DNA from 3 places in the Gilvimarinus sp. DA14 genome. Region 2 is predicted to be linked to each of the others. Evidence: predicted binding sites of a transcription regulator. Region 2 holds the regulator's gene; each other region holds the start of a gene.
The links. The regulator FNR, encoded in region 2, switches genes on or off when oxygen is low (the NO sensors DNR and NnrR bind a similar motif). The targets are predictions, from matches to a motif close to TTGATNNNNATCAA.
Positions count from the first base shown of each region.

Region 1 (10,040 bases), 1.3 Mb from region 2:
GCTTCAGATACGACACCGGCGGCCTCCATGGTTTCAATCAAACGCGCAGCGCGGTTGTAACCAATACGCAATTTACGCTGAACCGACGAAATGGACGCTTTACGCGAGTCGATCACAAACGCGACTGCTTCGTCGTAAAGAGCATCGCCTTCGTCATTACCGCCGTCTTCCCCGCCGGACAAACCGGGAACCGGAATATTGTTGGTACTATCGTCAATCACACCTTCCAAGTAATCGGGTTCACCGCGTTTTTTCCAATCGGCCACCACATTGTGCACTTCGTGATCGTCTACAAACGCGCCGTGCACACGCTCCGGCACGCTGGTGCCAGGAGGCAGATAGAGCATGTCACCATGACCCAGTAATTGCTCTGCCCCGCCCTGATCGAGAATAGTGCGCGAGTCGATCTTGGAGGACACCTGAAACGCCATCCGGGTGGGCACATTGGCTTTAATCAAGCCGGTAATCACATCCACCGATGGACGCTGGGTCGCCAAAATCAGGTGAATCCCAGCGGCCCGGGCTTTTTGAGCAATTCGGGCAATCAATTGTTCCACTTTTTTACCGACAATCATCATCATGTCGGCGAATTCGTCGATAACCACCACAATGGCGGGCAGGGTTTCCAGGTTTGGCGGAGTCGCCTCGGCGCTACCCGGCTCATAGTGCTCATCGGGTTTAAACAGTGGGTCCGGGATCGGTGTGCCGGCTTTTTCCGCCTCCTCTATTTTGCGATTAAAGCCCGCCAGGTTACGCACCCCCATGGCCGCCATCAGTTTATAGCGACGCTCCATTTCCCCTACACACCAGCGCAAACCGTTGGCGGCATCGTTCATATCGGTAATAACCGGCGTCAGCAAATGCGGAATACCCTCGTAGACCGACAATTCCAACATTTTCGGGTCCACCAGAATCAAGCGCACATCTTTAGGGGAGGATTTGTACAGCAGCGACAGCAGCATCACATTCACCCCCACCGATTTACCAGAACCCGTAGTACCGGCCACCAGCAAATGCGGCATACGCGCTAAGTCGGCAATAACCGGCTCACCGGCAATATTGTGCCCAAGGGCCATGGTCAAACGCGATTTGGCTTTTTCGTAGGGCTCTGACGACAAGACTTCGCTCAAGCGCACCATTTCGCGGTGCTCGTTGGGTATCTCAATCCCCATCACCGAACGCCCAGGTATTACCTCCACAACCCGCACACTGATCACGGCCAGGGAACGCGCCAGGTCTTTGGCGAGGTTGGTAATACGGCTGGCTTTAACCCCCGGGGCAGGTTGAATCTCAAACCGGGTAACCACTGGGCCAGGCTGCACGGACACGACTTCAATATCGATACCAAAATCCTTGAGTTTTAACTCCAACAGCTTTGACATGGCCTCCAGCGACTCTTTGGAAAAGGCTTTGTCACTGTGCTTATCGGCCGGGTCCAACAGACTGATGGGTGGCAAATCCCCGACCGGGGTATCGTCCTTACCAAACAGCGGCACTTGTTTTTCCTGCACCGCGCGTTTGCTGGGCGCAGGCTTTTTTACCGGCTCGCTGATCGTGGGCGGCACCCGCTTAGCCTCAGTTTTCTTGCGGGTTTCAATCACTTCGCGGCGCTCGCGCTGTTGCTTATCCGCGCTGCGCTTTTCGTTTCTAGCGCTGCGCCAGTGTGCCAATTTTTCTCCGGCCAAGCGCCAGCCCTGCAGCACTTTGCGCCCGATATCATCCATCAAGCCCAGCCATGAAAGGTCGGTAAATATCGTTAAACCAAAGAAAAACATCGCCAATAGCAGTAAAGTGCCCCCGGTATGGCTGAAGGCGCCAGCTACGGCTTCGGCCACCGACAACCCCAGATAGCCGCCGTCAGAAAACGGAAGTGTTGATTCACGCCCCCCCACATGCAGGACAGCAAGGCCAGTGCCCGCCACCATCACCAACACCAGACCGACAGTACGCAGCCCCAGCAGCACTGGGTCAAACTCCGGCGGATGCGCGCGATCGCGAATAATCAACCAGGCGCGGTAACCGAGCATCAAGGGGAATAAAAATGACAAGTATCCAAACAGAGAGAAAAACACATCGGCCAGCCAGGCGCCGGCCGGCCCCCCCGCATTTTGCACACGCAGGTTTTCCCCGGTGCGCGACCAACCGGGATCGCCCGCATCATAGGTCAGCAGCGTCAGCAGCAGTAATCCACAGGCGGCCACCAGACCAATGAGGGCCCCTTCACGTAAATAACGCATAATCATGGTAGATTCGCCTTGCTCTCTCGCTGCAGCTTTTGTACTTTTTTTGCTCAAACGTTCTAACCCCATTCACTATCTTTGATCGTCGCGGCGTGCGGGGCGCTATTGTAAAGCAAGCCCGCCCCGCTTCGCAGTGCAGCAGTCGGCAGCTATATCATCTTACAGGCTGATTAAAAATACCAATACCAGGTATTGAAGACTACAATTTTGCCCATACTAATTGATTCACTTATGATTGACGCCAATTTATTACCCCCGCAGATTTTTCTAAAAGGATTCTATTCAAATGAGCGAAGCTAAACACCACCGCCTGATTGTTCTGGGCTCTGGCCCCGCTGGCTACACGGCCGCTATTTACGCCGCCCGTGCCAACCTCAAGCCAGTGGTTATTACCGGCATGCAGCAGGGCGGCCAGCTGACCACCACCACAGAAGTTGAAAACTGGCCCGGCGGCGTTTCCGACCTGCAAGGCCCAGATTTAATGGTGCAAATGCAGCAGCACGCAGAGCGCTTTGATACCGAAATTATTTTTGACCATATCAACGAAGCAGATCTGTCAAAGCGCCCATTCACCCTCAAGGGTACCGAAACTTACACCTGCGACGCGCTGATTATTGCCACCGGGGCCTCGGCTCAGTATCTGGGCCTGCCTTCGGAAGAAGCATTTATGGGTAAAGGCGTTAGCGCTTGCGCTACCTGTGACGGCTTCTTCTATCGCGACCAAAAGGTAGCCGTAGTGGGCGGCGGTAATACCGCTGTGGAAGAGGCATTGTACCTGTCCAATATCGCCAGCGAAGTGACGCTGATTCACCGTCGCGATTCACTGCGTTCAGAAAAAATCCTGCAAGATAAGTTGTTTGCCAAAGAGAACATTAAAATTCTCTGGAATCACACTCTGGATGAAGTGCTGGGCGACGACAGCGGCGTAACCGGCCTGCGTCTGAACAACCTTGAGGCGGGCGACACCACTGAGATCGACGTATCGGGCGTGTTTATTGCCATCGGTCATAAACCCAATACCGACATCTTTGCCGGCCAGCTTGACATGAAAGACGGTTACATCAAAATCAACAGCGGTCTTGAAGGTAATGCCACTGCCACCAGTGTTGAAGGTGTTTATGCAGCGGGCGATGTATCTGACCACATCTACCGCCAGGCGATCACCTCCGCCGGCGCCGGCTGTATGGCCGCTCTGGATGCAGAGAAGTTTCTCGACGACTGATAGTCGCGAAACTTTTGCGTACAATAGCGGCGGGGGTTAACACCTTCGCCGTTTTTGTTTGTATGCGCACAATGCCTGCCAGAGACACCTTATGATTCAATTGCCGTGGCTCAACGACGACCCCGCCCTATTTCCGCCGCTGGACACAGCACTTGATGACCCTGACGGTCTGCTCGCCGCTGGCGGCGATCTTAAACCACAGCGCATTGTCAACGCTTATGCACAGGGCATATTTCCCTGGTATGAGCAAGACCAACCCATTCTCTGGTGGAGCCCAAACCCGCGCACAGTATTGCACCCGAGCGAGGTTCACTTATCGCGCTCGCTACGCAAGCAGCTGCGCAAAGCCCCTTTTGAATTGCGGTTCGATACCGCCTTTAGCACAGTAATGCAGGCCTGCGCGGCGCCGCGCCGAGGCGCGGGTGGTACCTGGATCACACCGCAAATGCACAAAGCTTATTGCGATTTACACGAGTTAGGCATCACCCACAGTGTCGAGATGTGGCAAGGCGACGACTTGGTGGGCGGGCTATACGGTTTGGCGCTGGGACGGGTGTTTTTTGGCGAGTCCATGTTTGCACGGCGGGACAATGCATCGAAAATCGCTTTTGCCAGTCTGTGTTATTACCTAAACGACTGGGGGTTTGAACTCATCGACTGCCAGGTTGCCAGTGACCACCTGTTTAGCCTCGGCGCCTACGAAATACCCCGCGAGGAATTTGCTCAACGGTTGAACAACTTGATTGGGCACAGCACTGCCTCACCCTGGCCATGTGAATTATATGGACTAGATTACCCTTTCTAAGCACAGGCAAATGCTCTAGAGTAAACTCGGGTTAAGGAGACAGACAGTATGAGCGACTTATCCAGCCTGAAACTCTTTGCTACTGCCCCTCATCCATGTAGCTATCTTAAAGGCGAAGAAGCGACCACGGTTTTTATCGATCCTGCGGCCGAAGTGGATCAGGATTTATATTCGCAGCTTTCTCAACTGGGATTCCGTCGCAGCGGAGGTCATTTATACCGCCCCCATTGCGCGGCTTGCCAAGCCTGTGTGTCCTGCCGCATCCCCGTGCGCCGTTTCAAACCCAATCGCAGCCAAAAGCGCTGCATCAAGAAAAACTCCGATCTGCAACTGCAGCTGGTAAACAGCATTCAGACGGATGAGCATTACCGGCTCTATGAGCACTACATCAACACCCGCCATGCCGATGGTGACATGTACCCGCCCACCCGGGAACAGTACGAGGCGTTTCTCAGCGCCGAATGGGGCACCACTCGATACATTGAGTATCGGTATCAGGGGTGCCTATTGGGGGTCGCCGTCTGCGATGAGCTAAAAGACGGCCTGTCGGCGGTTTACACATTTTTTGACAGCACCGAGGCCAAACGCAGCTTGGGCGCCTACGCTATTTTGGCGCAAATCAGTAAGGCCCAAGACATGGGCCTGGAATACGTATACCTGGGTTACTGGATTCGCAACTGCCAGAAAATGGCGTATAAAACCCAGTACCGGCCGCTACAACTGCTGATCAATAAGCACTGGGTTAATTTGAATTAAACTCAGATAGTGAAAATCGCCCTTCGGACTTGGCTATTGCGTGCTTTTCAGGCACAATTGCCGCCTTTTCGCGCAACTGCAAAGACAAATTGAGGATTCTGCCGAATGGCGAAAGACGATGTAATCGAATTTGAAGGCGAGGTTGTAGACACTCTGCCAAACACCACTTTCCGCGTAAAACTGGAAAACGGCCACGTAGTGACTGCACATATCTCGGGCAAAATGCGTAAAAACTACATCCGCATTCTGACCGGCGACAAAGTAAAGGTAGAGATGACCCCCTACGACCTGACCAAAGGCCGTATCACCTACCGCGCCCGTTAATACCTTATTTCAACAAAAGCCCCCTTTATGGGGCTTTTGTTTATCCCCCTTCCCTTTTTGACCCAAATCAAAACCGACCCAAACACTCGGTGATATGTTGCGCCTCCAAAGTCACCGATTGAGGCGATTGAGTGCAAAGCGATCAGGATTTAGTGTTTCAAAGTTATGGCCGCTGCTGTAACCGCGATACATTTTTTAGCGATTTTTACGACAACTTTATGGGAAAGTCCGACGAGGTCCGGCAGATGTTCGTCGATACCGACATGCCCGCCCAACGGCATTTACTGCGCAACGGGATTATGCAGCTGATTCTGTTTTCCCGCGGCCTTCCTGGTACCAAACTCAAAGCACTGGGCAAAAGTCACAATCGCGATGGATACAACATACGCCCGCACCTCTATAACACTTGGCTGGAAGCGCTGCTTGAGACTCTACGCAAACACGACCCGGTGTATAACGAGAGAATTGATACCGCCTGGCGGCGCGCTTTAGCGCCCGGCATTGACCTGATTAAAGGTGCTTATTGAATCAACTGGCACCCACAAAAAAGCCCCGCCTACGGGGGGCTTTTAAGTTTTACGCCGACAAAGGACCTAAACAGGATCATCAAGCTGGGGCGGGCTCTTTAACCTCAAACTCCAGTGCCAGCTGGCCGTCTTCGCCCACATCGACAGACACTGTGCCGCCGCCGGAAAGCTCACCAAACAGCACCGCTTCAGCCAAAGGCTTCTTAACCTTTTCCTGTATAAGACGAGCCATGGGGCGAGCACCCATTTTTTCATCATAGCCCTGCTCCGCAAGCCATTTACGCGCAGCGCTACTGACCTCCAGATTGACTTTTTTCTCATCCAGCTGCGCTTGCAACTCGGTAAGAAACTTGTCCACCACGGTTTCCACCACAGAAAGTGGTAGAGCACCAAACTGAACCGTGGCATCAAGACGGTTGCGAAACTCAGGCGTAAACATCTTCTTAATCGCCTCTATACCGTCAGTGGAGTGATCCTGCTTGGTGAAGCCTATAGAGGCGCGGCTCACATCTTCAGCACCGGCATTCGTTGTCATGATCAAAATGACATTGCGGAAGTCGGCCTTGCGACCGTTGTTGTCGGTCAAAGTACCGTGATCCATCACCTGTAACAGCAGGTTGAAAACATCGGGGTGCGCTTTTTCGATTTCGTCCAATAAAACCACACTGTGAGGGCTTTTGGTGACAGCATCGGTAAGAAGACCGCCCTGGTCGAAACCCACATAGCCCGGAGGCGCACCAATTAACCGCGAAACAGTATGCCGCTCCATATACTCAGACATGTCAAACCGGATCAGCTCGACTCCCAAGCATTTGGCCAATTGTCGGCTAACCTCGGTTTTACCCACACCTGTTGGACCGGCAAATAGAAATGAGCCGATAGGCTTATCGCCACTGCGTAGCCCGGCGCGTGCGAGCTTAATCGCGGTAGAGAGTGTATCAATGGCCTCATCCTGACCAAACACGGTCATTTTCAGATTGTCATCCAACTTGCGCAGCTGTTCCAGGTCATTGGATGAAACGCTCTTGGGCGGTATCCGGGCAATCTTCGCCACCACTGCTTCCACATCCGACACACTAACAGTCTTTTTGCGCTTGCTGGGCGGCTGCAACTGCTGATAAGCACCCGCCTCGTCAATCACATCAATGGCTTTGTCGGGTAGAAAGCGGTCATTAATGTAACGCTCGGATAGCTCGGCCGCCGCCTTTAATGCGGGCTCGGTATAGCGCAAGCCATGGTGCTCCTCAAAATGCTTTTTCAAGCCTTTGAGAATCTGATAGGTTTCATCGACGCTTGGCTCTACCACGTCCACCTTCTGAAAGCGGCGCGACAGGGCGCGGTCTTTCTCAAAAATGCCGCGATACTCCTGATAGGTAGTAGAGCCCATGCAGCGCAACTGGCCGGAGCTGAGTAGCGGCTTTAGCAAATTAGAGGCGTCCATCACGCCACCGGAGGCGGCACCCGCACCGATAATGGTGTGAATCTCGTCGATAAACAAAATAGAGTGCGGCTGCTTTTTTAGCTCTTGCAGTAAGCCTTTAAACCGCTTTTCAAAATCACCACGGTATTTGGTGCCAGCTAACAGCGCGCCCATATCAAGGGAGTAAACCACACTGGAGGCCAGCGCCTCGGGCACCTCGCCATCAACGATGCGCTTGGCCAAGCCCTCGGCAATCGCGGTTTTACCCACGCCGGATTCACCCACCAGCAACGGGTTATTTTTGCGCCGGCGCGACAGCACCTGAGACACCCGTTCCAGCTCAAAACTGCGGCCGATCAGCGGATCGATCTTGCCACTGGCAGCAAGCTCATTCAGGTTACTGGCAAAATTTTCCAGCGGGCTCTGCGAGGGTTGCTCCACCCCCAGGGTCTCGTCGTCGGCCTGTTCATGGGAGCCGTCTTCCGAGCCATGCTCGTGCCCGGCGACTTTTTGAATCCCGTGGGTGATGTAATTGACGATATCAATACGCGCTATGCTCTGTTGCTTCAGGTAATAAACCGCCTGGCTTTCCTGTTCACTGAATATAGCGACCAGAACGTTGGCGCCCGTTACTTCTTGCTTGCCCGAAGACTGCACATGAAAAACCGCGCGCTGAAGCACCCGCTGAAAACCTAAAGTTGGCTGAGTTTCGCGCTCATCGTCATTTTCGGGTAACAGTGGTGTGGTGGAATCCACAAACTCAATCAGCTCCCGTCGCAGAACCACCAGATCTGCACCACAGGCACGCAACACCATGGCGGCCGATTCGTTATCAATCAACGCCAATAGTAGGTGCTCGACGGTCATAAACTCATGCCGTTTGCTGCGAGCGCCTTTAAATGCCATGTTCAGGGTGACTTCAAGATCTTTACTTAACATCTAGGGTACCTCTCTAGGGAGCAAAACCCACTGTCAGCTCTCTGACAGTGTTACCACTTAATCGCTGTCTTCATCCCCGTCCACTACTTCAATTTCGCACAACAGTGGATGCTCATTGTCCTTCGCGAACTGGTTTACCTGGGCCGCCTTGGTTTCGGCGACGTCCCGGGTGTATATACCGCACACCGCTTTACCCTGGGTGTGTACGGTCAGCATGATATGTGTAGCCTTTTCACGATCCATGCCAAAAAACGCTTCAAGTATGTGAACCACAAACTCCATCGGCGTGTAATCGTCGTTATGCATAACAACTTTATACATAGAGGGACGCTTAAGTTGCGGCGGCGATTCCTGTACCGCAACGCCCTCGTCAAAGTCGTAGTCATCATCGTCTTTCTGACCACGAATTTGATTTAATGTTAGTCGATAGTTTTCAAACTTTCCCATATACATCACAAGAATCTGGCACTTACGGAAGGAGGTTAATTTCCTCTCATTGTAACCCATGCTTAAACGTCAGGGTTACGCTTACACTTGACAAGCCCATGCGGGTCGGCTAAAAAGACCCAACTGGTCAAAATTTCATCAGACCGACCTCGGGCTTGCCACAGCCCACTCCGCTTTGGCGGATAACTAATAATAACGAAGCGCGCAGTCCCCATTACGCGCCTGTAATTAGAAGGAATTACGCTATGCCTACAGGTACCGTCAAATGGTTTAACAATGCCAAAGGCTACGGATTCATCCTCCCCGACGAAGGCAACGAAGACCTTTTCGCCCACTATTCAGCTATTGATATGGACGGTTATAAAACGCTCAAAGCTGGTCAGGCAGTCACTTTCGAAGTCTCTCGCGGCGATAAAGGCTTCCACGCCGTGAACATTAGCCTACCCGAGCGACCACACTAATGCAGTAGCAAACCACGATACAAGTCAGCCCGACGACCCTCAACAAATGCCGGGCACTAGGCTAAACTGTCGGGCCATTGTCGCTTGGGCTCTCCTTAATCTATGGCCAAACTTGTGCTTTTCAACAAGCCCTACGGGGTATTGTGTCAATTTACCGACTCTCAGGGCCGCCCCACCCTGGCTGATCACATCAAACAGCCGGGCATCTATGCCGCTGGGCGACTGGACAGAGACTCTGAAGGCCTACTGCTTCTGACCGCTGACGGCGCCCTCGCACAGAGGGTGACCAACCCACGCAATAAACTGCCTAAAACCTATTGGGTTCAGGTAGAAGGTACGCCATGCAAGCAGGCTTTGGATCAATTGCGCACAGGCGTTGAGTTAAACGACGGCCCAACCCGCCCCGCCAAAGTTTCGAGTATGCAGCCGCCGCAACTCTGGACCCGGGACAACCCGGTACGCGAACGGAAAAACATCCCAACCGCCTGGCTCAGCATCACCATCAGCGAAGGACGCAACCGCCAGGTACGACGCATGACCGCCGCCGTGGGTTTACCCACATTGCGACTGGTGCGCAGCGCAATCGGACAATGGCAGCTAAACCAGCTTCAGCCTGGTGAATTTGTCGAAACCCAAGTCCACCTACCCCAACCGCCGAAGGCAAAATCACGCCCACGTCACAAACGCCGCCCATTATGAACTTTACTCCCCATGTTACCGTCGCCTGCATTATCGAGCGCAAAGGCCGCTTTTTGCTGGTGCGCGAACTGATTGATGGAAAAGAGAGAATCAACCAGCCAGCGGGGCATTTAGAAGCCGGCGAAACGCTGCAACAGGCCGCTATCCGGGAAACTTTGGAAGAAACCGGCTGGCATATTGAACTGACGGGTGTTGCTGGT
Region 1 covers NZ_CP100350.1:134,387-144,426, reverse strand. The annotation lists gene NHM04_RS00590 (DNA translocase FtsK 4TM domain-containing protein) at 1-2,309, opposite strand, end outside; gene trxB (thioredoxin-disulfide reductase) at 2,527-3,462, shown strand; gene aat (leucyl/phenylalanyl-tRNA--protein transferase) at 3,554-4,267, shown strand; gene NHM04_RS00575 (arginyltransferase) at 4,316-5,023, shown strand; gene infA (translation initiation factor IF-1) at 5,129-5,347, shown strand; gene NHM04_RS00565 (globin) at 5,479-5,874, shown strand; gene clpA (ATP-dependent Clp protease ATP-binding subunit ClpA) at 5,954-8,233, opposite strand; gene clpS (ATP-dependent Clp protease adapter ClpS) at 8,291-8,680, opposite strand; gene cspD (cold shock domain-containing protein CspD) at 8,926-9,141, shown strand; gene NHM04_RS00545 (pseudouridine synthase) at 9,244-9,840, shown strand; gene NHM04_RS00540 (NUDIX hydrolase) at 9,837-10,040, shown strand, end outside.
Region 1: the regulator FNR is predicted to act here: its motif matches at 5,405-5,418, upstream of NHM04_RS00565 (globin).

Region 2 (10,040 bases):
ACAAGCCTTTTTATCGTATGAAGGTAAAGCTGAAAAAAGAGATTGTAACCATGGGTGTTGAGGGTATAGACCCCAAGCAAATCGTCGGCACCTATGTAAAACCGGCGCAATGGAATGAACTGATTAGCGATCCTGACGTGCTGGTGGTTGATACCCGCAATCATTACGAGTATGCGATCGGTTCATTCGAGCGTGCGGTGGATCCGGAAACCGAGACCTTTCGCGAATTTCCAGACTATGTAAATCAGAACTTGGACCCGCAAAAGCATAAAAAAGTGGCCATGTTCTGCACCGGTGGCATTCGCTGCGAAAAAGCCACAGCGTATATGAAAGAGCAGGGTTTTGATGAGGTCTATCACCTCGAAGGTGGTATCTTAAAATACCTGGAGGAAGTGCCTGAGCAGGAAAGCCTTTGGCGCGGCGAGTGCTTTGTGTTTGATAACAGAGTGGCCGTTAACCACAATCTCGAGAAGGGTTCTTTTGACCAGTGTTATGGCTGTCGACATCCGATCACTGAGGATGAGAAAGCGTCGCCACTGTATTTAAAGGGTGTTTGCTGCCCGCGCTGCTATGATTCGCTCAGTGAAGATCAAAAGAAGCGTTTTGCTGAAAGGCAAAAGCAAATCGAGCTGGCTAAGGCCCGCAACGAAGCTCATATTGGCGCGCCGCCCCCGGCGCGTCAGCGTAAAGCTAGGTTAAATGACGCCTAAGGCTTTGACCTAGAGATGGCGGTGTCGTAAAACTGTCATACTGTAGGGCTATTCTTTTAACCCCGTGTCGTCAGGCATGGGGGGTATTTCCATTCAAAATAGGCCAGAGCAATGGACTTTGAAACCTGGGATGTCGACCTGACATCCGGTGAGGCGAAGCACGACTGCGGTTGTGTGATTCGCGTTGAGGGGGACCCGCAAAACCCCATGTCGGTAGATCCCAGCAATTTTCCCAAGAATCTGAACTTTATTGACCAGGCTCGATTGTTGCGCTGTGGTATCGAGGCCCTGGCCGCCGCCGCCCGTGAACATGGGTTTCAGGGGCAGGTTGGCGGTCGCGATGATGCCTCGATTAAGGTGAAAAGCCGCACCGCGCAGGAGCTGGAGCGTAAAGCGCGAATGTTTGCCGAAAACCCGGGCAAGCCCAAACGCGCAGTGTTGTCGTTAAAAAAGCGCCAGCCACAACCTGTTAGCGATTGACCAGTTGGCCACGCAACTGCAGTTGGGTTTTGTGCTGATCTAGTAGTTGCATCATCTGGTTAAAATCCTGCTGGGCGATATCCAAGCCGTTGGTTACGATCACATCCGGGTTGCCGTTGTACACCAAGTTGTTTAGTTCTTCGTTGGTCTTGTCGATCGCGGCAAAGATTTTATCGGTGGTTGCTTTATCCCGGAAAATTCGCCCCTGGTTAGTCAGGCGCAGGTAATCGTCGCACTCTTGCAGCCAGTCTTTGCGCTGTTCCAGCATCTTGCGAATATTGTTCATACCGCCTTTATGGCCGTTGGGCAGCTGTTCGGCACGGTACTTGTCCAAACTTTTGTAGTCCTGAATCAGGAAATCGGCCCGTGTGCTGCTGCAGAAATCGGCATTTAGGTAACTTGCAAACTTAACCCCATGCTCGGCTTCCGCTTTTTTTTCACAAGCCTCGTCACAAGCACTCGCCAAGTTACTACCGCATAGGGCGAGAAGAAAAGATATCGCTGTTATTGGTAGTTTTTTCATAAGAGCATCACCCTGTTTATCTTTTTTGTTATTTGTTTCACACATTGGGTATAAAGGACTTTGCATTTTGGGTCAAGTCTTTACTGAATTTTACGTATTTTTATGAGATTTTGCGCGATTTTAGGGGAATGCTATTTCGAAGTGTTTTAAGCACAGCGGCTGGGGTGGCTATCAGCCGCTGTATTCTGGAGGTAGGTTCAAGCTCCTAAAGCTTTTTGGACCAGGCTCGCCATTGCCGGAGGCAGCTCTATTTTAAGAGCCGCTTCATGTCCTTGGGGCGACATTTTATTCCAGGTTTTTCGGATAATATCGATCAACTTGTCATCGTCGTGCTTTGCGGCAAACTCTTCCAGGTAGTATTTGATAAATACTAAGCAAATAACGTCTTCCAGAGCCTGTACTTCACTGTCCAGTTTGAGCCGCTTTTTTTGCAGCATATCAGCCACACGCTGGCAGTCTTGATCGCTAAAATCGTGCGCTTGCATAATCTCAACAGTACGCTGGGCGTGGTGCTTAGCCAGCTGGGTGCGCCACTTCTTGTAGCCAGCCTTATCCATTGGATATTCAGAACGGGGGATTACCCAGCGCTCAATGTGCTGCGCCCGCGCCGCAATCTGCAAATTCGCAGACGCATCAGGGGCGAACGCCATTAGTTCATCGCTCATTCGCTGGGCGTATAGCAGCTCTTTGGGCGTGCCGTCGCCTTCGAGATTGGGATCCTGCCGGTTGGCGGCATCGATATCTGCCAACGCCGCGTCTAGCTTGGCTGTTTGGTTCATGGGGCATCCTCAGGGTTGTGGGCAATCTGGCGCAGACTGTTCAAATCGAGAATCTCGAGCTCCTTGCCCTTGGCATTAATTGTGTTCTGTTTTTGCAGTCGCGCGAAAACCCGGCTGATGGTTTCCAGGGTAAGCCCCAGAAAATTGGCCATGTCGCCGCGAGACATGGGAAGCGTGAATTGTGTTGGTGACAGTTTGTGCCGCTCGTGTCGCACTGACAAGCTGAGCAGCAGCGCAGCGACTCGGGTATCGGCGCTGGCGTGACCTAAAAGCCCGAACTGTCTTTGCTCGCTGGTGATTTCACGGCTTAGCAGTTGCAGCAAATTGCGCTGCAAGCCAGGTACCTGGCGACTCAGGGATTCCAACTTGGAGAAGGGGATGGCGCATACCGAAGTGGTTTGCAGCGCTTGGGCGCTGTTGCTATATCGGTTGTCGGCTGGGCCGTCCAGGCCGATGACTTCTCCTGCAAGGTGAAAGCCAGTGATTTGTTCTTCGCCATCTCTGCTGGTGCGCCAGGTCTTAACCGCGCCGGAGCGGATGGCATAAATGGCAGTAAACGCTTCGCCCGCACGGTACAGGGTTTCGCCTTTTTGTAGCGGTTTGCCGCGCTGCACAATGGCGTCCAACCGGTCGATGTCAGAGAACTCCAGTGCCAGGGGTAGGCAAATGCCGTTGAGGCGACAATTACTGCAGTGATTGTAATCGCGAAGCCCTGGTTGAGTTGTGCAGGTATGTTGCATGTTAGGCATAGTGTAGGGTTAGTTGGTGGTGGGCATAAGCGCCTTATCTTACGTGAAATTGTGGTGGTATTTAAGTTTGCGGCCTTTAAGGCAGCCGTACTTTTATCTTGTAGTAGTGTGCCCAGCGTTTGCCGGTTACCCACAAAGTGTCGCTGGCTTGGTGATAAGCGATACCGTTTAAGACATTATCGCGATCGCCCATGGCCTCGCGCTCGCTAAGCTCGGATAAATCGAGCCAGCCCGCTACTTGGCCGCTGTCCGGTTCAATCGCAACAATTACCGAGCTTTGCCAAATGTTGGCCCAAATTAAACCCTCGGCGTACTCCAGCTCGTTTAGGCGGGTCACGGGTTTACCGTCCCATTTCACGCTTAGCTTTTTTATCAGCTCGAAATTATCCGCAGAGTGAAAAAACAGTGAGTCGCTACCATCGCTGCGCACAAGCTTGCCGTCCACCGCTGCCAGCCCCCACCCCTGGCCTCGATAGGCAAATTGCCTCTCGACAGCGCCGTTGTCGGGGCGGATTATCCAGCCGGTTTGCTGTTGCCAGCTGAGTAAGTAAATGTACTTGTCAAACTGGGTTAAGCCCTCGGCGAAATAGCGGGCGGGGAGGGATCTCTGCCAGAGAACTTTTCCCCCCCGTGGCTGGCTGATGTCAATCTTGATCAGATAAGACTTGCCCCTCAGGCCGCTGCTCTCGAACAAAAAATCACCGTCAAATTCCAGCCCCTGAGTAAAAGGGCGGGGATCGCGTGAAATAGAATCTACAAGCTTGTACTCCAGCGCGGGTGCGGCACTTAAACAGGGCTTGCTAAGCAGCATCAAGGCCGTTAAACAATAGAAAACGTGATGACGTAAATTTGAAAACATGCGGGTTCGCGCGTTGTCTGGCTATATCAGTTTGGCCATAATAAACACCGGGTTATAAATAACAAGGCATTACTATGAAGCGTTTGCGCTCGTTTGTGATACTCACTCTGCTCGGCGGCCTGGCGGTCGTCTTGCCCATCACGATTTTTGTTTTGCTATTGCAGTGGCTGGTGGGGGTAATTGTTGATCTGACGGCGCCGCTTAGCGCTTGGCTGGCTAATTATGTCACCGTGAATGATTACACCGCTGACATCCTCGGTGTAGCATTGGTTTTAAGTGGCTGCTTCTGTATTGGTTTATTGGTAAAAACCGGCGTGGGACGCTGGTTGCAACGACTTGTCGATGGTGTCTTGTCGCGTCTCGCGCCTGGCTACAGCACCATCAAAGAGATGGTGGTGCAAATTATGGGAGGCGAGGGCAACGCCTCTTTACTCAACGGCAAGGTCTGCAGGGCGTATATCATGGGCGCCTCCAGTCCGGTGTGCGTCACCGGGATTGTGACTGCTGAACACAATGACGGTGGCTATACCGTTTATGTCCCGACGGCCCCAGTGCCCACTTCGGGGTTTGTCTACCATTTGCCTGGCGATTGCGTCACTTTGTTGCCCGATATTTCGGTCGAGGCGGCAATGCGCACTGTGATTGCCTGTGGCAGTGGCTCGCAAATTATCATGCAGGCACCGCTTGAGCCGCCCGCGAAATAGCGATGAATGATTCTCGGCCAAGCCTACCGAGTGGCTGGCCGCTCAAGTATTTGTTGGCTCGGTTTCGCTGTCTTTGGCACTGTTCTCGGTTTCGCGTTCACTGACGTAGCTAATAGCATGGTTTACGGCGCGCGCTATCTTGTCGTTCACCTCTTCGAGTTCTTGCGGCGACATAAAAAAGCTCATATCTACATCGTGACGAATATACTTTGGCGGCAGGTGGTTAAGGGCAACGCAGGCGACGTCGGCAAGAAAGTCCCGATCGCCCTGGCGGGCTCTCTCACTGGCTTCCAGTATGGCCTCAATAACATGTCTTTCGTAGTAATTGTGAATGTTGTCGACGTCCTCCCGGCGGTTAGGGTTTGGGCGAGCGGTTGTGGCAAGCATAGTGAATCCCCGTAGTGATATGAGCGTGAAAGCAGTGAGTTGCTGCTTTGGCTTAATCAGTATAGATCAGCCGCGGCAGCCTTATTCAACGTCGGATCAAATCGCGGAGAATGAATCTGGCAGGGTGCAGCGCCTGGGATAGCTGCCGAGGCAGAGGTGGTGGTTCGGCGTTGATTAGAGCCGCGAGAAATTCGGCGCATAAGGGGGTGTAGGCAAGGCCACGCGAGCCAAAGCCGGTGTTCAGATATAACCCCGGGTAGTAGCTGGCCTCGGCATTCAGGCGCGCTTTGGCGTTTTTGCTTAATGGTGCAAAGTCGCGTTCGAGCGCTGCTGCATCCGGCGCCGGGCCCACGATGGGTAAATAGTCCGGTGTGGTGCAGCGCAAGGCGGCACGGCCGTCTAGTTGCTCATGCCCTATGGGGGTCAAGCTGTGTTGCAGCTCGGCGCCGAAATCTCCGAGGTGCTCGATATTTTTATCATGATCTTCGGATCGCAGCTGAGTGTCTGTCTGGCCCAGATTGAACGTGGCGCCCAGACTGTGCTGCCGCTGCGATGCCGGCGCGATATAGCCTTTGGCGCAGAGCACCGTCTGTAGCTTCTCGCTGGCGGGGGAGGCCGGCAAGTGACTCACCTGCCCGCGAATGGCTTTTAATGGCAGGTGCATTAGCTGGGAAAAGTTACGGCATTGATGCGCGCCGGCGAGGATCAGAATATCCGCACTGGCGCTGCAGTTGGCTTGCGCATTGAGGGTGCGCCACTGCGCATCAGCTCGTTCTATGGCCGTAACTTCGCAATTACCTGTAAAGGCGATAAGAGGGTGCTCAAGCAGTGCGCGGCAAACGGCCGGTGGGTTGAGCCAGCCGCAGGCGGAAAAGTAAAGCCCGCCGGTAGGCAGCTCGACACCGGCTCGGGCGCTGGCTGCGCGTGCGTCAAGCCAGGCAGCAAAAGGATGCTGTTCGCTAATTTGCCGATACTGGCGCTGTTGTTTTTCATCGCAGGCAAGCTGTATAACGCCACAGGCATCGCCGAAAATTTGATCCGCCTGCCAGTAGCCTTGGTAGTGCCTTTGCGCATACAAAAGCGCGTGCAAGTTAAAATTGGGTAGTGTTTCATTGCGGTGGCTTAACTTGGCGTAGAGAACGCCCTGACGATTGCCGGACCCTTGTTGCGCGGGCGCCGGTTCGCTATCTAATACTTGTACCTGCCAGCCGCGTTCGGCCAGGGCTCGGGCCGTGTGGCAACCGGCAAGACCTGCGCCAACCACAATGGCCGTGCGTGCACTCGCGCTGTGGGTGATACGGTGATAAACCCCGGGTTCGTGATACGCCGATGGTGCTTGTTCGGTGGGTGCGGCCACTCCCGCATGTAAGGCGCACACCATTTCCCGCTTTCTGCCGAACCCCGGCACCTTTTGAATGCGAAAGCCCGCCGTTGTCAGCCCACGCTTCACGACCCCGGCGGCGCTAAAAGTGGCTGCGGTTGTGCCCTTGGCCGACAGTACGCCGATTGTCTGAAAGAGCTCGTCGGACCACATATCCGGATTCTTGCTGGGCGCAAAGCCGTCTAAAAACCAGGCATCTACGTTGAAATTAGGTGTTTGCCAGCGCGAATCACCGCTCGGCAGTAACTGTGCGAAGCCTTCGGCGGCGTCGGCGATAATTAAGCTTAAGCTGACGCCAGCGAACTTTAGGCGGTGCACACCGGGAGGCAGGTAGTCCGGATAGGCCTCTATCAATTGCTTGGCCAGGGGCGTAAGCTCGGGCCACAGCCCCAATGCGCGAACTAAATCGGCTTTGCCGAGGGGAAATTTCTCACAGCTGACGAAATGCAGCTTGGCCGATAATGGCGCCTGCTGTTGCCACAGTTGCCAGGCGGCAAGAAAATTCAGGCCGGTGCCAAAGCCGGTCTCGGCGATAGTAAAGACCGGGTGTGGCCCGCTTGCTACAGCTTTTAACTGACAAAAACGCTCTGCCAATTGGTTGTGCTTTAGAAAAACGTGCCTGGTTTCGGCTAAGCCATCGTGGCGGGAAAAGTACACATCGCCGAATGCGGAGGACAGGGGCTGACCCTGTTCATCCCAGGTGAGCTTGGCGCTGTCGTGGGAGCTTTGCTTCACAGGCCAAATTCACGCTTTAGTTGCTCGCACCACAAATTGATGCGCTCTTCACTCAGATCGAACTCGTTTTCGTCATCCAGCGCCAGGCCGACAAATAGAGTGTTGTCGGCAGTCAGTGCTTTGGAGGCTTCAAACTCGTAGCCTTCGCAGCTCCAGTAACCACAGGGTGTTGCTCCCAACGCAACAAGCTTGGCGTGCAAGTAGCCCATGGCGTCGAGAAACCACTCCGGGTAACCGACCTGATCGCCCAAACCGTAGTGAGCGACCTTTTTACCCTGCCAGTCGACTTGGTCAATCTCGTCCCAAATCTCCTCCCAATCCTCCTGCAGCTCGCCATAATCCCAGGTGGGCATACCGAGTATTATCAGCTGATAAAAGCTAGCCTCAATAATGGGGGTTTCGGCGATGTTATAAATATCCACTAGAGACTCGCCTAGGGTTTGGCGAATCTTTTCTCCAGCCATTTCGGTGTAGCAGGTGGAGCTGCCGTAAAACAGCGCGATAGGGGCACGGCTCACAGGGCGGTCGTCCATTGTCCGAGCCACTCTATGGCGGCGGCTTCTGGGTCGTCGCCGCTGCAGGCGTCCAGCACCAATGGCTCGCCCACGCGTTCGGCGCCCAGCTCGCACATGGCGTGGTCAATGGCGCGGCCGGCCTCGGCAAACGTGGCGTAGCTGCTGTCGCCGAGATTGATAACGCCGTAGCGACGTCCGGCAATGCAGGGAAAGTCGCGGGTCAGCCCCAAATACAGCGGCTGAATATTGCCGGGCAAGTCGCCCGCGCCTGTGTTGGAGGTGCAGATCAAGAGAATGTCATCGGGATTATCGGTGATATCCGCTACCTCTGGCAGCGGGTTAACGATCGCCTCAAAGCCGCTGCTCTCGAGATAATCTTTGGCGCTGGCGGCGACCATTTCGGCGGTACCCATTTCCGAACCCACCAGAATTTGAATGCGGGGCATACATAGACTCCTGCCAAAAGGCGCCCATGATAATGGTTTTGCCGGTTTTCGTTAAGTTGGCTGCGCGCCGCAGTAATCTAACTGGCGCCAGGCTTCGTAGACAATCACCGAAACCGCATTGGATAAATTCATGCTGCGGCTGTTTGGGCACATGGGAATACGCAGCACCTGTTCAGGCGGCAGGGATTCGCGAATATTGGCGGGTAGGCCCCGCGTCTCGGGGCCAAATAATAGATAGTCGCCAGCGATAAATGCAGTGTCACTGGGGCAGGCTTTACCTTTGGTGCTGAGCGCAAAAATGCGTTCAGGTTTAGCGGTTTGCAAAAAAGCCTGCCAGCTCGGGTAGGTTTTCATATCGCGCCACTCGCCATAATCCAGGCCGGCGCGCCTCAGACGTTTATCGTCCAGTTCAAACCCAAGCGGTTCAATCAAGTGCACTTGGCAGCCGGTATTGGCCGCCAGGCGGATAATATTGCCGGTATTAGGTGGGATTTCCGGCTCAAATAGTACGATATGGAACATAAAATAAACTCTGAGTTGATGCGCTAGAGCAAAGCCGCTTATTCTAAACTAGTAGAATACAATAACAGGTTATTCCTTGAGGACAGATGTGCCATACTCTCGCGGACAGAGTTCAAGAACAGTAGGGGACAGAGATTGTGTTTCGCGCCCGTAAGCGACACTTTGAAATGGTTGGTATTGAGGTGGCCGCCGAAGGCATAGCTTTTGTCCACGTCGAGCGAGTGGCGGGCCAATTACCGCGCCTGTTACAAGCTGACTTTTTAGCGGCCGAACCCGATCAGATCAGCGCCCGATTGTGCGACTGCGTCGCCAAATACAATTTGCGCGGCCTGCCCGTCACCGCTGTGATGGCCGCTCCCGATTATCAACTATTGCTGGGCGATGCTCCCAATGTGCCCGCCGCCGAACTGAATTCAGCACTTCGCTGGAAGATCAAAGATCTGGTGAGCTTTCCCGTGGCTGACGCCGTTATTGATGCCTTCCTGCTGCCAGAATCCTGCAGTCGCGGCGACGAGCGCCTCGCCTATGTTGTCGCCGCGCGGCGCGCCCCGGTAGCGGCGCTGGTAGAGCAGATAAAAGAAGCCGATCTCAACCTGAGCGCTATTGAAATACCTGAACTGGCGCTGGCAAGGTTATTGGATCAGGGTGTTGATACGGCTCGCCCCCAGGGGTTGGTCAACCTTTTTCCGGGCGGTGGTAGCTTAATGGTGGTAAAAGCCGGCGAGTTATATTTGGCACGTAATTTTAAATTGAACTACCGTGGCGGCATTTTTGATGAGCTACCCAGCGAGCCGCTGCTGTTAGAGCTGCAGCGCTCAATGGATTATTTTGAGCGTCAGATGCGCCAGCCCCCATTATCAGGTTTATATTTTTGCGGCGACAATCTCACGGCTGATAAACTCACCAGCGACTTGCGCGAAGGCATAGGCGTGCGCAGTGAATTGCTTTCCCTGGAAACGGTGGTCACCGCCGAGACTGATGTAGCAGAGCGTTGTCAGGCGCTATGTCTGCGGGCTTTGGGCGCTGCACTGCGGCAGGAGGGAGCGAGCTGATGCAGAGCATTAACCTTTATCAGGCCGAGTTTCAGCCGGATCGTTCACCCCTGCAGCTTGGGCATATGCTGTTGCTGGCGACGGGCTTTATCTTACTTCTGATCGTTTTCAGCGCCTGGGGGCTGTGGGGCAATCACCAGCTGGAGAATCAATTACAACAGCTGCAGGATCGCCGGGCCCAGTTGACCGCCGAACGGG
Region 2 covers NZ_CP100350.1:1,418,200-1,428,239, reverse strand. The annotation lists gene NHM04_RS06355 (rhodanese-related sulfurtransferase) at 1-710, shown strand, start outside; gene NHM04_RS06350 (hypothetical protein) at 822-1,190, shown strand; gene NHM04_RS06345 (hypothetical protein) at 1,180-1,713, opposite strand; gene NHM04_RS06340 (DUF4202 domain-containing protein) at 1,911-2,492, opposite strand; gene fnr (fumarate/nitrate reduction transcriptional regulator Fnr) at 2,489-3,241, opposite strand; gene NHM04_RS06330 (glutaminyl-peptide cyclotransferase) at 3,318-4,100, opposite strand; gene NHM04_RS06325 (DUF502 domain-containing protein) at 4,175-4,804, shown strand; gene NHM04_RS06320 (late competence development ComFB family protein) at 4,847-5,191, opposite strand; gene mnmC (bifunctional tRNA (5-methylaminomethyl-2-thiouridine)(34)-methyltransferase MnmD/FAD-dependent 5-carboxymethylaminomethyl-2-thiouridine(34) oxidoreductase MnmC) at 5,277-7,307, opposite strand; gene fldB (flavodoxin FldB) at 7,304-7,840, opposite strand; gene NHM04_RS06305 (flavodoxin domain-containing protein) at 7,822-8,268, opposite strand; gene trmL (tRNA (uridine(34)/cytosine(34)/5-carboxymethylaminomethyluridine(34)-2'-O)-methyltransferase TrmL) at 8,320-8,790, opposite strand; gene NHM04_RS06295 (MSHA biogenesis protein MshI) at 8,928-9,842, shown strand; gene NHM04_RS06290 (hypothetical protein) at 9,842-10,040, shown strand, end outside.

Region 3 (10,040 bases), 1.2 Mb from region 2:
CTCAGATTTCTGGCGGACAGGTTAACAACGAGATCATTTCGCTGGAGGACTGGGTGCCGACACTGATGGCCGCAGCCGGTGATTCCGATATTAAGGCGAAACTGTTAAAAGGCCACCAGGCTGGCAACAAGAAGTTTAAAGTACATCTGGATGGCTACAATGTCTTGCCCAACCTGACAGGCAATTCAGACGAGTGGCCGCGCAACGAGTTCTTTGCCTTTGTGGATGATGGAACTCTGGGGGCGGTGCGCTATGGCCCCTGGAAAGCACATTTCTCTATCCAGGAACACGACGGTCTGGGCTCTTGGATGCACGCACAAACCGTCTTAAAAGCACCACTGCTGGTTGACCTGCGCGCTGACCCCTTCGAAATGGCACCCGAAGACTCGTCTTACCACGACGACTGGATGGTGCGGCACATGTACGCGTTCGTCCCGCTGCAAAACTTAGTGAAAAACTTTATGGCGACCTTTAAAGAATTCCCGCCTCGCCAGGAAGGCGGCAGTTTTACGCCGAAACAGTAAAAAACCCGGGCCCCAGCCCTTTGTGGCTGGGGTGCGGTCTGCTTTTCTAGATTTGTGATTTTACCAGCCAATCACCCGAGCGTTTCAAGCTAATATTCTATTTGCCGCAGCTACGACGCAACCGCCACAGAACGACCCTATTGACGCCGCCAGATAATTGCCCTGGCACAAACCCCCAGATTCAAGCAGAGGCTGCTAACTGGCTTTCTTTTTACTCTCTGTCATTTTACGGCGCAGCTCGGTAATCACCGGTACGACTTCGGGGCGAATATGGCGCCAGGCATAGAAGGATTCCGCCGCCTGGCCCACCAGCATGCCCAAACCATCCGACAACTGCTTACAGCCCTCCCGCTCGGCCCAGCATAAAAACCCCGTGGGCTCGGCGGCGTAGCTCATGTCGTAGCAGGCGGAATCTGGCGCCAACAGGTTGGCAGGCAGGTTCACGCGCTCACCGTGCAAGCCGGCCGAAGTGCCGTTGATAATCACATCAAATTGGCGACCTGCCAGATCGTCGAAACTGCAGGCTTTTAACTCTCCCAAATCATGGAAATCTTTTACCAGCTGCTCTGCCTTTGCCAGGGTGCGATTGGCAATCGTCAGATTAGCGGGCTGCTGCCCCAGCAGTGGTTCAAGTACACCGCGCACCGCGCCACCCGCGCCCAAAATCAGCAGTTTTTTGCCGCCCAACTCCCAGCCCATATTGAGCATATCGTTAACCATACCCACACCGTCGGAGGTATCGCCGGTGATGCTGCCGTCGTTTTCTTTAATCAATAAATTGACCGCCCCGGCGCGCTCGGCACGAGGGGTACGACGATCGGCGTACTGAAAAGCATCCAGTTTAAACGGTGAGGTAATATTCAGACCCCGGCCACCGTCGGCAAAAAATGCATCGGCGGCGGTTTGGAATTCGCCCTCGGCTACCAGCTGCTTGGTATAGGTCATATCTTCACCGGTCTGCTCACAAAAATGCCGGTGGATGGCGGGGGACTTGCTCTGCGCAATGGGGTTGCCAAATACTGCGTAAGAATCGCTCATGGGGTACCTATAGTTAAAACGAGCGGCAAAACTACCAGAGTTTTCTTACCGAACGTTTACTGAGTTCGTTATTGTTATTGCCGGGCCAGCCAGTCCTGTGGCGGCAGAAAGTCGCGGCTTAAGCGCACCTCAGGAGAATCTGGCTCGGGATGAAAGTCGTACTCCCAACGCACCAGTGGTGGCAGGGACATTAAGATAGATTCGGTGCGGCCGCCGGTTTGCAATCCGAACAGAGTACCGCGATCGTAGACCAAATTAAACTCTACATAACGCCCCCGGCGGTACAGCTGAAACTGACGCTCGCGCTCGGTGTAGGGGGTATCTTTGCGCCGAGCCAAAATAGGCCGGTAGGCATCGAGATAGCTGTCTCCCACCGAACGCATAAAAGCAAAGCTCTGCGTAAAACCTGGCTCGTTCAAATCATCGAAAAACAGGCCGCCCACTCCACGCGCCTCATTGCGGTGTTTGAGGTAGAAGTACTCATCGCACCAGTTTTTATAGCGCGGATAGACATCCTCCCCAAAAGGCGCACAGGCCTCAAAGGCCGTTTTGTGCCAGTGAACACAGTCCTCGACAAAGCCGTAATAAGGCGTCAAATCATAGCCGCCGCCAAACCACCAAACGGGGTCGGAACCTGCTTTTTCGGCAATAAAAAAGCGCACATTGGCATGGCTGGTGGGAGCATAGGGGTTATTCGGGTGAATCACCAGCGACACCCCCATGGCCTCAAAGGAGCGCCCGGCAAGCTCCGGCCGGTGAGCGGTGGCCGAAGCGGGCATGGCCTCACCCATCACATGGGAGAAGTTGACCCCGCCCTTTTCGATCACGGCGCCGTCAGCCAGTACCCGCGAGCGACCGCCACCACCTTCGGCGCGCTGCCAACTGTCCTCCACAAATACGCCGCCATCGAGCTCGGCAAGACCGCTGCAAATGCGCTCTTGCAGATCCATTAAATAGGCTTTGACAGCGTGTTTGTCGGGTGTGGTGGTCATGGGCTGCTCCGTGAAAGGCGGCTATTGTACCAGCTATGCACGAAGAGTTTTGCCTGTGGCCAAATCCCGTATCTTTGAAGGTTGGCGACGGCCACCGGTGCGGCCCGGGGCTATAGCGTCAAGCTGAGAGCCAAAATAGCGCCGCACCTGGGTTGCATCCCTGGCGGCGGGGCGAGCCTGAGGATTGGCGGAAGTACTGATAATGGGCCCACCAAAAGCCTGACACAAAGCCGCAGCCACTGGGTGGGCGGTAACGCGCAGCGCCACGGAGCTGTGCTTGCCGGTAACCCAACTGGATGCCAGGCCGCGATTGGGCACCAGCCAAGTGTTGGGGCCTGGCCAGCTCGCCAACAGGGTTTCGCGCTCGGGCGCCGAAAGCGTTGCCAACCAGGGCTCAACCTGATTTACATTCGCGGCGATAAGAATCAGGCCTTTTGCCGGCGCCCGGTGTTTAAGCTGTAGCAAGCGGGCAATAGCATCAGAGTTATGTGGGTCAGCGCCCAACCCCCAGACAGACTCCGTGGGATAGGCGATTACCCCACCGGCGCGCATCACCTGGGCGCAACGCTTGACCCCAATATGCTCAACCCAACCCTTCATACATCAACACCGCCCGGATTTATCTATCACGTCTCTTGCCAGTTACCGCTGCGACTCGACTGATAAAGTTGTTTTACCGAACCAGAAACGACTCGCCGCGGGGCGTGAAAGCGCGAAAATTAACCTAACTCGCGTCTTTAAACAAGCGCGGGGAACTTGACCCAAATCAAAACGCCTGGGCCGCAAAGGCGTAAATTAATACTCAGAGAGTGTGGCACATGCCACCAAATACAAGATTGCCTTTAACACAAAGAGGTACTAACCATGATTGACTCTGTACTGGTACTCAGCTTGGCCACTATTTTCGCCATTTTTGCCATCATGGGTTATTTGGCTTGGTACGCCTACCGCCATATTCGCGACGATAGCCGCGCCGCTCTCGCGGTCGCCAAAACATCTCACAAACGGCTGTAATAACTGCCGCGCTGAGCGACAACGCCCTCAAGCTCTAAGTCCAGCAGCGCGGCGGCCAACTCGCCCGCGTTTTTGCCACTGCGCTCGCACAAGTGATCCAGGGTGACCGGGTCATAGCCCATAAATCCCAGCAGCCAGTGCTCAGCTTCGGTGGGCGCCTGGGCAGCTAACTGCTCGTGCTTGTAGGCCAGTGCGCCATTCAGCTCAGCGATAATATCATCGGCACACTCCACCAGCTTGGCGCCGTTTTTGATCAACGCGTGGCAGCCGCGACTTAACGGATTATTAATAGAACCGGGCACAGCAAACACCTCGCGCTGATGCTCGACGGCGTAGCGTGCAGTGATTAACGAACCACTTTTCACCGCAGCCTCGACCACCATAGTCCCCAAACTCAAGCCGCTGATAATTCTGTTGCGCCGTGGGAAATTGGCGGCCTCGGATGCGGTGCCAGGCGCAAATTCTGTGACCAGCGCGCCACCACCTGCCACTATCTCTTCGGCCAGGGCGCGGTTGCGCGCCGGGTATAGGCGATCAATGCCCGTTCCCATAACCGCAAGGGTAATACCATCGCCCGCCAGGGCGCCGCGATGGGCACAGGCATCGACGCCTAACGCCAGACCACTTGTAATCGCAAAACCACCTGAGGCCAGACAGCGGGAAAATTCAAACGCCGTCTTGCTGCCACCGGCCGTAGGGTTGCGACTGCCTACCACGGCCAGCTGGGGCAATTCCAAGGCATTGAGATTTCCGCGTACATACAGCAGAGGCGGCGGCGCCGGTGTATCCGCCAACAGGGCCGGGTAATCTTCATCGTCGAGACTCAGCAGGCTAACTTCCGGGTGCTGCTCAAGCCAGCAGGCGAGATCTTCCGCCGCCCGCCAGTGCTCCTCACTATCGCGGTTCTGCAATGCCTTAATCTGCCGGCAGATATCGGCGCTTAAGCACTGCTCTAGGCGCTCGGCACTGGTATTTAAGACTGATTGAAGAGAGCCAAACTGGCTGTAAAGCTGTTTGATTTTGCTCGGGCCAAGACCCCGAACGCGGGAGAGAAGAAAGGCGGGAGTGAAAGCTTGCATAGTAACGTCCCTGTTAGCGCTCGCCCTTCCCTGGGCTTGTTTGGAGAATTACGGGTTGCGCAATAGATCGCCCACCGCCATGGGGCGAGTAGCCTCCATAACAATGGCAAAGCTGAGTTTTTCAAAAGTGCGGAACACCATCACCAGGCCGGCACGTTCGTCCATTAATTTGAGGGTATCGCCAGTAACACGATCTTCAATGGTCTCACCTCTAACAAAGGCCTCAAACACATTGCCCACCTGAACGCCATCGCGATCACCCTGATTGATGATCATGATGTCCATTTTACCAATTTGCGTAACACCGCCTTCTACAGCCAATACTTCGGCCTCGATCGGAAAGTCCGGTGCGCTGGGGTAGAAGATTGAATCTACCGAGCGCTCGACGTTAGGCAGCAGAATATCGCCTGCGCGCAGCTCCTCGTCCGAGCGGGTTACGTGCACACGAATAATTTCACCGTCGATTTTATCGATGCTGACGCCGCCAATACCCAGCGCGTGAATACCCAGAACTTCGTCGGTCTGCTCATCGACAAAAGTTTCGCCCTGGCGGAATACGTCGAAGTTGCCGATGCCATCGGGCACAGTGCCACGGGCGTAGGCGGTATCGCCTTTACCGGTGATCAAGCGCTTTTCCGAACCGCCCACAATATAGGGCACACCTTCTACCTCGTCGGGCATAACGATGCGCGAGCGAGACAGATAAGAGGCGATTTTGTCCAGAGATACCGCGGGAATAGCTTCTTCTATAGGTAGTACCCGCACGGTTGGCTCAAGCTTGGCATCGCCACCGGGTGTGAGTCTGACAGTGCGATCTACGGTTAGACGCGGCTGGCCGTCGATATAAACAAGACGCACCACATCGCCTGGGAAGATCAAGTGCGGGTTTTCGATTTCCGGGTTGGCGTGCCAAATCTCCGGCCACAACCACGGTGAATCGAGAAATGTTTCCGATATATCCCAGAGAGTATCCCCCTTCTCAACTACATACTCATCGGGTGAATCAGACTTGAAAGGCGACGAATCGGCCCAAGAAAAGACACTGGCGGCCGTTAACGCCAGAACAGCAAAAATCATTTTTTTCATAGAAACCGATCCTGTTTTTGTTCGGTCCTGAGCGGTTTAGCCGTTATAATAGCGCAACCGGCCGCGCTGTGCGACCGGTCTGCTATGAGTTCCACCCAGGTTAAATCCTGTACGATCATCATGTTAGCAGCGCTTGTTACCTTTTTACTAGAAGTTTGTCACAAAGCCTATGGCCCTACTTGAAATTCTTGAATTTCCCGACCCGCGTCTGCGCACCATCGCCAAGCCGGTAGAGACTGTGGACGACAGTGTCCGTGAGCTGATCGACAACATGTTTGAAACCATGTACGCCGCGCCGGGTATCGGTTTGGCGGCCACTCAGGTCAATGTCCACCGCCGTATTGTGGTCATGGACCTGTCGGAAGATCAGAGCGAACCGCGTGTCTTTATCAACCCCGAGGTCACCGTTCTTGGGGGAGACGAAGCCCCCTATGACGAGGGTTGCCTGTCGGTGCCCGGCTTCTATGAAAGTGTCGATCGCCCCACTCAAATTCGGGTTGAAGCGCTCGATCGCGACGGCAAGCCCTTCACCCTGGAGCCCGACGGCCTGCTGGCCGTATGCATTCAGCACGAGCTGGATCACCTCAACGGCAAGCTTTTTGTCGATTACCTGTCGCAAATGAAGCGCCAGCGGATTCGCAAAAAACTCGAAAAACTCCATCGCGCCCGGGCCTGACGCCCCGGCGCCCTCAGGCCCGGACACAGATTAATGACTGCTCCACTGCGAATCGTTTTCGCCGGCACCCCCGATTTTGCCGCTCACCACTTACAGGTACTGCTCGACGGCCCACACCAAGTCATCGCCTGCTACACCCAGCCCGACCGCCCCGCCGGTCGCGGTAAAAAGCTTAAACCTAGCCCGGTCAAAAGCCTCGCCGAGCAGGCAGGCATTGCGGTGTATCAACCGCATTCACTAAAAGACCCTGTCGCTCAGAGTGAGCTGGCAGCACTGGACGCCGATATAATGGTGGTGGTCGCCTACGGCTTATTGCTGCCTAAGGCGGTGTTAGAAACACCCAGACTCGGCTGTATTAATGTACACGCTTCGCTCCTACCGCGTTGGCGCGGCGCCGCCCCCATTCAGCGTGCCATCGAAGCTGGCGACCGTGAATCCGGCATTACCATTATGCAAATGGACGAGGGCTTGGACACCGGCGACATGCTGGTCACGGCCAGCTGTCCTATCACGGTCAGCGACACCGGCGGTAGCCTGCACGACAAATTGCTGAGCTTGGGTGGACCGGCGCTTGAGAAAGCTCTGGCCCAACTGGCGACCGATTCAGCGCTGCCGCAAACCCAGGAGGATTCGCTCTCCAATTACGCGCCCAAGATCAGTAAGGCCGAAGCGCAGATTAACTGGAGCGACAGCGCAGAAAATATCGACCGGAAAATTCGCGCCTTTAACCCCTTCCCGGTGGCCTTTACCCGCCACAGCGCCAAACCAGAGGCCGCCATTCGGCTATGGCAATGCGAGCTTGCACCAGCGGCGTCGGGCTCCCCAGGCACCATTATTGAGCTTGATGCCGATCGGATCACCGTGGCCTGCGGCACAGGCGGTATCGCTATAACTCAACTGCAAATGCCGGGCAAAAAGCCCATGGCGGTAGCCGACTTGCTGCGCGGCAATAGCGACCTGTTTAAGATTGGCGACCGATTCACAGGGCCGGAAGCTTGAAACCCCGGGTTGCATGCGCCCGCGCACTGGCCGAGCTGCTGCGCCAGCGCGGCTCGCTGGCAAGCAGCCTGCCCCAGTGGCAGGACAAGGTAGAACCGGCCGACCGCGCTTTGGTGCGCGAGCTTTGCTACGGCAGCATGCGCTACTACCCGCGCCTCAACACTATTGCAGAACAATTATTGGATAAGCCTCTGCGCGCCAAAGACAGCGATGTTCAGGCGCTGATTTTGCTGGGCTTGTATCAGCTGGATTACACCCGCATACCGGATCACGCCGCCATCGGTGAAACCGCAGGTGCCGCCAAGGCGCTAAAAAAGCCCTGGGCCACGGGGTTAGTTAACGGTGTGCTGCGCCGCTACCAGCGCGAGCGCGACGAGCTTACCGCCCGCCTGGCAGAGATCCCGGAATTTACCAGCGCCCACCCGCAGTGGTTACTTGATGCCTACCGCATCGCCTGGGGCTCTGCCACAGATCAGATAGTAAGTGCTAACAATGCTCATCCACCACTTACAATAAGGGTGAATACGGAGCAAACCTCTCGTGCCGACTATTTACGAATACTTGCCAAAGAGGAGTTTACAGCCAGCCCCACGCGCTTTAGCGACTGCGGTATCACCCTCCCACCCTGCGACCCGACAATGCTGCCAGGTTTTACCAGCGGACTGATCAGCGTGCAGGACGAGGCGACGCAATTTGCTGCCCCATTGCTGGAGCTACAACCCGGACAGAGAGTGCTCGACGCCTGCGCGGCGCCCGGCGGTAAAACCGGCCACATTCTGCAAAGCGAGCCCCAGCTCGGCGAAGTGGTGGCGCTTGATATAGAAGAGCGCCGTCTGGCAAAAGTAAAACAGAATCTGCAGCGCTTACAGCTAGACGCCCAGGTTCTTGCCGGTGATGCCGGCAAACCCGAACAGTGGTGGGACGGCCAACTTTTCGATCGAATTTTGCTGGATGCGCCTTGTTCGGCCACGGGCATTATTCGCCGCCAAAGCGATATCAAACTGCTGCGCAGCGCCGCCGATATCAACCGCCTGGTCCAGCTGCAAAGCCAGCTGCTGGATGCACTTTGGCCTCTGCTGAAACCCGGCGGTATCCTGGTCTATGCTACCTGCTCGGCACTGCCAGCCGAAAACAGCGAACAGGCCAGCGCCTTTTTGCAGCGCACCCACAACGCGCAAGAGATTGTTATTGACGCAGACTGGGGTATAGCGCAAAAGGCAGGCAGACAATTATTGCCACAGCAAGATGGCCACGACGGCTTCTATTACGCCAAGTTTAAAAAAGCAGAAAAATAGCCAAATGCCCGCCAAAGGCGGTAAAGTTTGCCAATCGTTGAGGACCAACCTGGCAGTATTATGAAGATTATTATTCTGGGTGCAGGACAAGTAGGCGCCAGCCTGGCTGAAAACCTCGCCGACGAATCCAACGACATCACCATGATTGACACCAACGACTCTCGCCTGCGCGAACTGCGCGATCGGCTGGATATCGGTGTGGTTAACGGTGAAGGATCGCACCCGGATGTGCTGGTGCAAGCCGGTGTGGAAGACGCGGATATGCTGGTAGCGGTGACCAACAACGATGAAATCAATATGGTCGCCTGCCAGGTGGCGCACAGTTTGTTTCGCACCCCCACCAAAATTGCCCGGGTGCGCGCCACGGCCTACCTCACCAACAACAAGCTGTTTGCCAACGAAGCAATCCCCATCGACGTGCTGATTAGCCCGGAACAGCTGGTCTCGGATTATATCCACCGCCTGATCGAAACCCCGGGCGCGCTGCAAGTGCTGGATTTTGCCGAGGGCAAAGTACAGCTGGTGGCGGTAAAAGCCTATCACGGCGGGCCCCTGGTGGGACAAGAACTGCGCTTTTTACGTGAGCATATGCCCGCCGTCGATACCCGGGTTGCCGCCATATACCGCCGCGGTCAGGCGATTATGCCCACCGGCGCCACGGTCATTGAAGCGGACGACGAAGTGTTTTTTCTCGCCGGAAAGAATGACATCCGCGCGGTCATCAGCGAATTGCGGCGTATGGAAACCGCCTATAAGCGAATCATTATTGCCGGCGGCGGCAATATCGGCATGCGCCTGGCGCGCAAGCTAGAGGGACGCTATAGCGTGCGGGTGATTGAACACAACAAGGCCCGCGCCGCACACCTGGCTGAGCACCTAGAGCGCGCCATTGTGCTGCAGGGCAGCGCCTCTGATCAGGACTTACTGAGCGAAGAAAACATTGAAGACACCGATGTGTTTCTCGCCCTAACCAATGACGACGAAGCCAATATCATGTCGTCAATGCTCGCTAAACGATTAGGCGCGCGCAAAGTGATGGCGCTGATTAACAACCCCGCCTATGTGGATTTGGTGCAGGGCGGCGATATCGACATTGCCATTTCCCCGCAAACCACCACCATCGGCAGCCTGCTCACCCACGTAAGACGCGGCGATATGGTCAGCGTTTACTCGCTGCGCCGCGGCGCCGCCGAGGCTATTGAACTGATTGCCCACGGCGATAAAAACTCATCCAAGGTGGTGGGGCGCGCGCTGGAGGACATCGACCTGCCCCAGGGCGCCAATATCGGTGCGATTGTGCGCGAGAAAGACTCGGGCAGTGAGGTCATCATTGCCCA
Region 3 covers NZ_CP100350.1:2,627,462-2,637,501, reverse strand. The annotation lists gene NHM04_RS11525 (arylsulfatase) at 1-524, shown strand, start outside; gene aroE (shikimate dehydrogenase) at 720-1,562, opposite strand; gene hemF (oxygen-dependent coproporphyrinogen oxidase) at 1,637-2,554, opposite strand; gene NHM04_RS11510 (L-threonylcarbamoyladenylate synthase) at 2,588-3,154, opposite strand; gene NHM04_RS11505 (DUF3149 domain-containing protein) at 3,419-3,568, shown strand; gene dprA (DNA-processing protein DprA) at 3,553-4,647, opposite strand; gene NHM04_RS11495 (LysM peptidoglycan-binding domain-containing protein) at 4,696-5,733, opposite strand; gene def (peptide deformylase) at 5,903-6,409, shown strand; gene fmt (methionyl-tRNA formyltransferase) at 6,443-7,408, shown strand; gene rsmB (16S rRNA (cytosine(967)-C(5))-methyltransferase RsmB) at 7,405-8,703, shown strand; gene trkA (Trk system potassium transporter TrkA) at 8,764-10,040, shown strand, end outside.
Region 3: the regulator FNR is predicted to act here: its motif matches at 3,311-3,324, upstream of NHM04_RS11505 (DUF3149 domain-containing protein).